Regions from separate parts of the Pseudoalteromonas sp. B62 genome, predicted to be linked through region 2. Evidence: predicted binding sites of a transcription regulator. Region 2 holds the regulator's gene; the other holds the start of a gene.
The links. Region 2 encodes MetJ, which represses methionine synthesis genes. Its sites were predicted from a motif close to TAGACGTCTAGACGTCTA; they were not measured.
Positions count from the first base shown of each region.

Region 1: metK (methionine adenosyltransferase) is a predicted target of MetJ. The motif match lies at 2,690-2,707, and genes of this name have one in related genera.

Region 1 covers NZ_JARLVB010000002.1:4,011,812-4,016,515, forward strand. Annotated here, with positions in the region: gene P4S71_RS22695 (hypothetical protein) at 1-266, opposite strand, end outside; gene tkt (transketolase) at 513-2,504, opposite strand; gene metK (methionine adenosyltransferase) at 2,809-3,960, shown strand; partial or broken gene P4S71_RS22710 (hypothetical protein) at 4,378-4,704, shown strand, end outside.
Region 2 covers NZ_JARLVB010000002.1:1,463,953-1,468,656, forward strand. Annotated here, with positions in the region: gene P4S71_RS11135 (malic enzyme-like NAD(P)-binding protein) at 334-1,575, shown strand; gene metJ (met regulon transcriptional regulator MetJ) at 1,648-1,968, opposite strand; gene metB (cystathionine gamma-synthase) at 2,168-3,415, shown strand; gene metL (bifunctional aspartate kinase/homoserine dehydrogenase II) at 3,421-4,704, shown strand, end outside.

The sequences.
Region 1 (4,704 bases), 2.5 Mb from region 2:
CGCCATAAACGGCGTAACGGGTTACGGCTATGCTTAATTGAGTTTGTAGCATTTGGATTAGCGCATATTTGAATGATATCGGCGCACACCATTTTTAAATCATAGTCATTGAGCTGCGATAGCATAGCGAGAGCTTGGCAGGTAAATTTAGCTTTACTAAATGGGAAGTTAATAGGGAGTTTAACACCAAAATCTCGACAGCTAAGCGCGTCAAGAGGGATAACAGAATGAGCGTTGATAGTTTTATTGAGTTTAGACCAAGACATATTGCTTCCTTGTAAATGAGTCTGGGTTAAAATACTACGTTAAATTATTTGTTAGAGCAAAAGTTTTTAACGCAGTATTATAATGTTGAATTGCACCTTTTTTGCTCCATTGTAGGTCGTCATTTATGGCGTCATATTTTTGATATACCTTTAACGCGCTAAAACACGACCTACAAACAAAAAAGCCCGCGCTGTTTTTTCACAGTGCGGGCTTTTCAATTACTTACTTTATTTAATCAAATACTATTAAAAAAGCGCGTTTGCTTTGCTTACAATGTTTGCCACTGTAAAACCAAAGTGTTCAAACAACTCATTAGCTGGTGCTGACTCACCAAAGGTCGTCATACCTACTACTGCGCCGTTTAGACCAACGTACTTGTACCAGTAGTCAGCAATACCTGCTTCTACTGCTACGCGGCGTGAAACTGATGCAGGTAATACGCTTTCTTTGTATGCTGCGCTTTGATCTTCAAAGGCATCAGTACATGGCATAGATACAACACGTACCTTTTTACCTTGGCTGCGTAGTTCGCTTGCTGAATCTTGTGCTAGTTGCACTTCAGAACCCGTTGCAATAAAAATAATCTCAGGGTTGCCGTCACAGCTAAGGATGTAACCACCCTTTTTAACATCGCTTAATTGCTGTGCGTCACGGGCTTGTTGCTCAAGACCTTGGCGAGTAAAGATTAACGATGTAGGACCGTCTTTACGCTCAATAGCTTGTTGCCATGCAATTGCCGACTCAACTTGGTCACACGGGCGCCAGTTGTATAAGTTAGGCGTTAAACGCATGCTTGCAATTTGCTCTACTGGTTGGTGAGTTGGACCATCTTCACCTAAACCAATTGAATCGTGCGTGTATACAAAAATGCTTGGTTGCTTCATTAATGCAGCCATACGTACGGCATTTTTTGCGTATTCAACAAACATTAAGAACGTAGCACCGTAAGGAATAAAGCCTTTATGAAGGGCAATACCATTCATGATGGCCGACATACCAAACTCACGTACACCGTAATAAATGTAGTTACCGCTTGCATCATCGCGTGTTAAACCTTTAGAACCATCCCAAATTGTTAGGTTTGAGCCTGCTAAATCGGCTGAGCCACCCATAAATTCTGGTAATAACGGACCAAACGCATTTAATGCATTTTGCGATGCTTTACGAGACGCTGGGTTTGCTGGGTTTGCTTGCAATTGCTCAATATACGCTTGAGATTTTTCAGCCCAATCGCCAGGCAGTTCGTTATTAATACGACGTTTGTACTCTGCTGCAAGCTCTGGATATGCTTTTGCGTATGCTGCAAATTTTTCGTCCCAGCTTGATTCAAGCTGTTGACCTTTTTCTTTGCCATCCCACTGTGCATAAATATCATCAGGAATTTCGAACGCATCGCCAGTCCAACCTAAAAATTCGCGAGACGCTTTAATTTCGTCATCACCCAGTGGTGCACCGTGACAGTCGTGGCTACCAGATTTATTAGGTGAGCCGTAACCAATAATTGTTTTACAGCAAATTAGTGATGGCTTATCGGTAACGCTTTTTGCTTCTGCAATTGCAGCACTTACTGCATCACTGTCGTGACCATCAACACCACTAATTACATGCCAACCGTAGGCTTTAAAACGAGCTGGCGTGTCATCTGTAAACCAACCTTCAACTTCGCCATCGATTGAGATGCCGTTGTCATCCCAAAATGCAACAAGTTTACCCAGACCTAATGTGCCTGCAAGTGAACCTGCTTCATGAGAAATACCTTCCATAAGGCAGCCATCGCCCATAAATGCATAGGTAAAGTGATCAACAATATCGTGACCTTCACGGTTAAACTGTGCAGCTAGCGCTTTTTCAGCAATGGCCATACCTACGGCATTTGTGATCCCTTGACCTAATGGACCCGTAGTAGTTTCGATTCCTGGTGCATAGCCATATTCAGGGTGACCTGGTGTTTTAGAATGCATTTGACGGAAGTTTTTAATTTCGTCCAGTGGTAAGTCGTAACCACTTAGGTGCAATAGAGAATAGATAAGCATTGAACCGTGGCCATTTGAAAGAATAAATCTGTCACGGTCAGCCCACTCTGGATTTGTTGGGTTGTGTTTTAGATAATCGCGCCATAATACTTCTGCGATATCAGCCATGCCCATAGGGGCTCCAGGGTGACCAGATTTGGCCTTTTGTACTGCGTCCATTGACAAGACGCGAATAGCATTTGCAAGTTCTTTGCGAGATGGCATGAATTCTCCTACCTTTATATGTGTATTTGCACGGGTATTTATTATTCGTTTATGTATCCAAGTTTATTGAATACTGTTATACCGACCATTCTTACTTATTGTGGGGGCGGTGTGCAATTAAAAACCCCATAAAAGGGAGCATTATGAATATTTTTTAAGACCAGAACGACATTCGTAATTTTATTTAGACGTCTAGGCGTAAAAACACTATGCAAGGTGTTTTGTTTTCGATAAAATACGCCCCTTAATTTTTTAGCGCTAATACCGACGTTTGTGAAGCGCAATATTTGTGAGCAGAAATACAATGGCAAAACATTTATTTACTTCTGAATCAGTTTCTGAAGGTCATCCGGATAAAATCGCCGATCAAATCTCTGATGCGGTACTTGATGCTATCCTAGAGCAAGACTCTCATGCTCGCGTAGCGTGTGAAACGTACGTGAAAACCGGTATGGTTATGGTTGGTGGTGAAATCACGACTAGCGCATGGGTTGATATCGAAGAAATTACACGTAAAACAATTCGTGACATTGGCTACACAAATTCAGACATGGGCTTTGATGCCGATTCATGTGCAATTTTAAACACTATTGGTAAACAGTCTCCTGACATTAACCAAGGTGTTGACCGTACTAGCCCAGAAGAGCAAGGCGCTGGCGACCAAGGCTTAATGTTTGGTTACGCATGTAACGAAACAGAAGTACTAATGCCTGCTCCAATTACTTACTCACACCGTTTAGTACAGCGCCAAGCTGAGGTTCGTAAAAGCGGCGAGCTTAACTGGTTACGTCCAGATGCAAAATCTCAAGTTACTTTTGCATACGAAAATGGCAAACCTGTAGGTATTGATGCTGTAGTGCTTTCTACTCAGCACAGCGAAGACATTTCGCAAAAAGATTTAGTAGAAGCTGTGATGGAAACAATCATCAAGCCGGTACTTCCTGCAGAGCTTGTTACTAGTGCAACTAAATTTTTCATTAACCCAACAGGTCGCTTTGTTATTGGCGGACCAATGGGCGATTGTGGTTTAACTGGTCGTAAAATCATTGTAGATACATACGGTGGTATGGCTCGTCACGGTGGTGGTGCTTTCTCTGGTAAAGATCCATCAAAAGTTGACCGTAGCGCGGCATACGCTGCACGTTACGTTGCTAAAAACATTGTTGCTGCTGGTCTTGCTGACAAGTGTGAGCTACAGGTTTCTTACGCAATTGGTGTTGCAGAGCCTACATCTATTAGCGTTGAAACGTTTGGTACAAGCAAGCTGGAAGAAAGCCGTTTAATTGAGCTTATTCGTGAACATTTTGACCTGCGCCCTTACGGCTTAATTCAAATGCTTGATTTAGAGCGCCCTATCTACCTTCCTACAGCGGCTTACGGCCACTTTGGTCGTGACGAATTCCCTTGGGAACGTACAGATAAAGCTGAAGCACTTCGCGCAGCAGCTGGCCTTTAATTGGTTAGGTAACTATCTAAATACAAAAAAAGCGCCAATTGGCGCTTTTTTTATGTATTATAAATAGCAGAATAAATTCAAACTTAATTAAAATAACGGTACATTAATAAAAATATTAAGGCAATTTACTCTTTGTTGCTCGGTTTTTACTTATTCTTACATGGATGTAAGCCAGTAGCGCAGCGCAGGAGCCGTTACCGAGCCCACTAGCTTACAAACCTCACGCCGCGATTAAACAGCCCCTAGATTGAACAAATTTCAATCCTGAAAGGCCAACAAGCCCTAATCCACAGACTTTATTTTGTGATCGCACAGAAAGTAGCTCATAAGTTAAAATAATTTAATTTTACATATGGATGCCTTTATAAAGGAGTTCGGTTTATACTCTTTTTATTAAAAAGCTTTAGGGGTACTTAAATGGCCGACAATTTTCGCGTTATATTTGCTGGACTTGCTGATGGAATAGACAGTAACGCTGCATCTATCAACCTTGCAGATAAACTAAAAACCTCAGAAGAAAAAGTAGCTCTTTTTTTAAAGGAAAGCCACTGTTTGCACCGAGCCATAAAGACAAAGCACTAAAACAAGCCAAACTATTGGCTAGTTTGGGCATTAAAAGTAAGTTGCAGGCAGTTTCAAATGCAGCTAATACCTCAACTGAGCAGCCTCAAAACAGTCAACGTGATGAACGTATTTTTGATGCCCTTGATTACATCACCAGTAGCTTAATTCGCCTTGAAGAAA
Region 2 (4,704 bases):
TTAACTAAGTTGTTAAATGTAGCTAACGTGAAGATAAATGTTTTTAAAGTAGACTATTAAGCTGTTTATAGTTATTTATACTAAAAATTTGATAGTCGTTTTTAGAGAAAGCGGCTCGCGGCTAAAAGTACCTCTAAAAATGCTTTTTATATGAATTTCTATTTATGAAATGTCGCTATATCTTCGCAAAGTTACTGAAAAACCTCTTAAAATTAATGAATCTAGCATATAACAGGATAGACCTGATATTGCTTGGAATTTAAAAATAATAAGGGTATCGTAACCCAGACAACACCTCTCACTTTAACTTAAATTGCAGGATACAATCGCGTTATGTCAGACTTTCGTGAACAAGCACTACATTACCATTCTCATCCCGTTCCAGGAAAAATCAGCATTGAGCTAACCAAGCCTGCCGAAACGGTTCAAGATTTAGCTTTAGCATATAGCCCAGGTGTTGCTGAACCTGTGCGTGAAATTGCTGCTGATCCTGCAAATGCTTATAAATATACCGGTAAAGGTAATATGGTTGCAGTTATCACTAATGGTACTGCAATTTTGGGCTTGGGTAATTTAGGCCCTTTGGCATCAAAGCCTGTAATGGAAGGCAAGGCGCTGTTATTTAAGCGCTTTGCAGGCCTTGATTCTATTGATATCGAAGTGAAGCATAAAACAACAGAAGACTTTATTAACACGGTTGCTAATATTGCCGATACATTTGGTGGTATTAATCTTGAAGATATTAAAGCCCCAGAGTGTTTTGAAATTGAAAAGGCATTGATTGAGCGCTGTAGTATTCCGGTTTTTCATGACGATCAACACGGCACTGCAATTGTAACAGCCGCTGGTATGTTGAATGCACTTGAAGTGCAAGAGAAATCGATAGAAGAGGCTATTATAGTATGTTTAGGTGCTGGTGCGGCTGCAGTTGCCTGTATGGAACTGTTAATTAAGTGTGGTGCACTGCGTGAACACATTTACATGCTTGACCGTAAAGGCGTTATTCATACTCGTCGTGATGATTTAAACGAGTACAAACAACTATTCGCTAACAATACGGATAAGCGTACGTTGCAAGATGTTATTGCTGATGCTGATGTATTTGTTGGTGTATCTGGGCCTAATTTGTTAGCAGCCGATGATTTAAAACTGATGGCTGATAAGCCGGTTGTGTTTGCGTGCTCAAACCCCGACCCTGAAATTGATCCCGCACTTGCACACAGCGCACGCAACGATTTAATTATGGCGACAGGGCGTTCTGATTATCCAAACCAAGTGAATAATGTTTTGTGTTTCCCGTTTATTTTTCGTGGTGCACTAGATGTGCGCGCAAGTGCAATTAACGATGAAATGAAAATAGCAGCAGTAGAAGCGATTCGTAGCATTGCAAAAGAGCCTGTACCAGCAGAGGTCTTAAAAGCCGCCGGTGTTGATAAGCTGGAATTTGGTGCTCAATATATTATTCCAAAACCGATGGATCCACGTTTATTACCACGTATAGCAAGAGCGGTTGCTCTTGCTGCTGTTGAGTCGGGTGTAGCACAAATTGATTTGCCAGAAAGCTATATGCAGTAAATCTATACCGTAAAATTTAATCATAAAAAAACCTCAGTAATTACTGAGGTTTTTTTATTTTACTTTATCTATTTATTCGTCATCTAAAACAGGGACTTCTAACCCCATTTCTTGCATTATTTTTTTCACTTCTTCTGGTACTTTTTCAGCGTTGTCTTTACGTAAGTCATCGTCATTAGGTAAAGGTTGACCTGTAAATGCATGTAAAAACGCTTCACATAGTAGCTCACTGTTTGTTGCGTGACGCAGGTTATTAATTTGACGACGAGTACGTTCGTCAGTTAATACCTTTAATACATTCAGTGGGATCGAAACGGTGATCTTCTTAACTTGTTCTGATTTTTTCCCGTGTTCTGCGTATGGGTGAATATACTCACCATTCCATTTAGCCATAAGATGTATCGTTGCCTCAGATTATTAATTGCTCACATGCGCTAAAATGCGTGTGAATATGCGTGAAATTCTATCGATTTAAAAAAGATAGTCAAATACTAGTTGTTTGGCCATCTAGCTGTTTAAATGTTTTGACTTCTCAAATTGAATAAACTACTCTTTTAGACGTCTAAACATCCAAATTAATCAGGTGACGAATATGAGCGAAAAAAACAAAGCAACCATTGCGGTCCGTAGTGGTGTTGAAGCCGATAAACACCACGGTGCAGTGGTCGCGCCAATCTATTTATCGACTACTTATTCGTTTGCCGATTTTGATACTAAACGCCAATATGATTATGGCCGCAGCGGTAATCCTAACCGCGATATCTTAGCCGAGACCCTTGCTGAGCTCGAAGGTGGAGTACGCGGCATAATTACAGCCACAGGCATGGCGGCTGTACACTTAGCAACTCAGCTGCTTAATCACGACGACACGTTAGTGATCCCACACGACTGCTACGGTGGAAGCTACCGTTTATTTACGTCCCTGCAAAAGCGTGGCTTGCTAAAGCTTGAGGTTTTAGATTTAACAAAACCAGAAAGTCTTCAAAAAATATTAGTAATTAAACCAAAACTCATTTGGATTGAAACACCAAGTAACCCTGTACTACGTTTAACTGATATTAAAGCGGTTACTGATATTGCTAAGCAGTGTGGCGCACTGGTGGCCGCTGACAATACATTTTTATCGCCTGCTTTACAAAATCCGATTAAGTTTGGTGTAGATATTGTGGTGCATTCAACCACTAAATATATTAACGGACACTCAGATGTAGTGGGCGGTGCTGTTATTGCTGCAACACAAGAGATCGGTGACGAGCTTGCTTGGTGGGCTAATAACATTGGTATCACAGGGGCACCTTTTGATAGCTATTTAACGCTTCGTGGTTTACGTACTTTAAATGTGCGATTAAGGCAGCATCAAGAAAATGCATTAGCAATAGCTAAGTATCTCGAAGAATCTGAGTTCGTTAGCCAAGTTTATTACCCTGGGCTTGAGTCGCACCCCCAACATGAATTAGCGAAAGCACAGCAGCTTGGTTTTGGTGGCATGGTTAGCTTTGATATTAAAGGCGATATAAACGATGCTGCGGCTTTTTTAACTAGTCTACATAACTTTAGTTTAGCTGAGTCGCTAGGCGGCGTTGAGAGCTTAATATGCCACCCTGCTACCATGACGCATGCAGGGATGGATGCAACAGCGCGCTTAGAAGCCGGCGTTGGTGATACGCTTATTCGTGTTTCTGTCGGAATAGAAGACATTGAAGATTTATTAGCAGATCTTGAACGTGTATTTACACTTGTAAAACCTGGCAGAAAAAACAATACAAATCGATTAACTAAAGGTGCGGGAACATCGAGCGGTGATGCTAAGTTAAGTGCCGCTTACCCCGCGCTTTGGTAACTAACATGACTAAAAATATACATAAATTTGGCGGTTCGAGTTTAAGTTCAGCGCAGCGTTACAAAAGTGTTGCGGGTATTATATTAGAGCACACACAACCTGGTGATTGCGTTGTGGTATCAGCAGCTGGGAAAACAACCGATACACTAGTTAAGTTATGGCAAAGTTACCAGCAGCAAGATACACATGTAATTGCTGATATTTTATTACAGTTAAATAATCATCAAATAGATTTAATAGAGCAGTTATTACAAGCTAATACAAAGCGTAACGCTCTAAAAATATTGAATGAAGAGCTATCAACAATAACGCTGTTAGCGCAAACAGGGCAGCTACAAGAAGCCCAATTGCTTGCTCATGGAGAGTTATGGTCAGCACGCGTACTCGCTGCTTACCTGCAGGAGCTTAATGTTGATGCGTGTGTTCACGATGCGCGTGCTTTATTTACATTAAATGATGGGCAGTTATTACATGAACAAAATACTCAACAGTGCGCAAATTTAATTGCGCATAATAAAATTAACGTTGTGACTGGATTTATTGCAGCTAATACAGCAGGGGATACTGTAACGCTTGGTCGTAATGGAAGTGATTATAGTGCGACCTTACTCGCTAATTATTGTCATGCAAAACAAGTCTGTATTTGGACTGATACACAAGGTGTATTTAGTACCGACCCTCGTAAAGTTAGTAAAGCGATTAAATACGCGAAGGTGTGTCGTGGACAGGCCAATTTATTAGCACGGCTAGGTAACCCCGTATTGCATGCTAAAACATTATCTCCTCTTAAAAATACGGATATAAAATTATCAGTACGAAGTAGTTTTGATGTACAAGCTAGCTCTACTGACATCGTTAAAGAAGGTAGTGCCAAACAAAAGCGCTTTATAACAACGTTACAAAATATTGATTTATTGATAGTTGAAAACTTAAGTGAAGGAGATATTGCGCATGTGAGTCAGCTTATTCAGCATAGCTTGCATCACTTTAGTCAAAATGGTGAGACGTACTTAGTTGTGCCAGCTATTTCGACGCATCAGGTTATTAGCTATTTTGAAGGTCGAGCTAATATTAACGAATCGAGCTTACACGGGTGTGCTGTGATAGCGCCAGAGCAAGATATTAGTAAATTGCACTTATTGGCGATTAATTTATTAAATTCACATGCGATTGAACCACGATTTGCACACCAAGATAGCGGCTATATTTTATTACTTACTGATCAAGTGATTGATAGCGATATACTTAGCATATTACACGATAAGCTGATTAACAAAGGCCAGGAAATT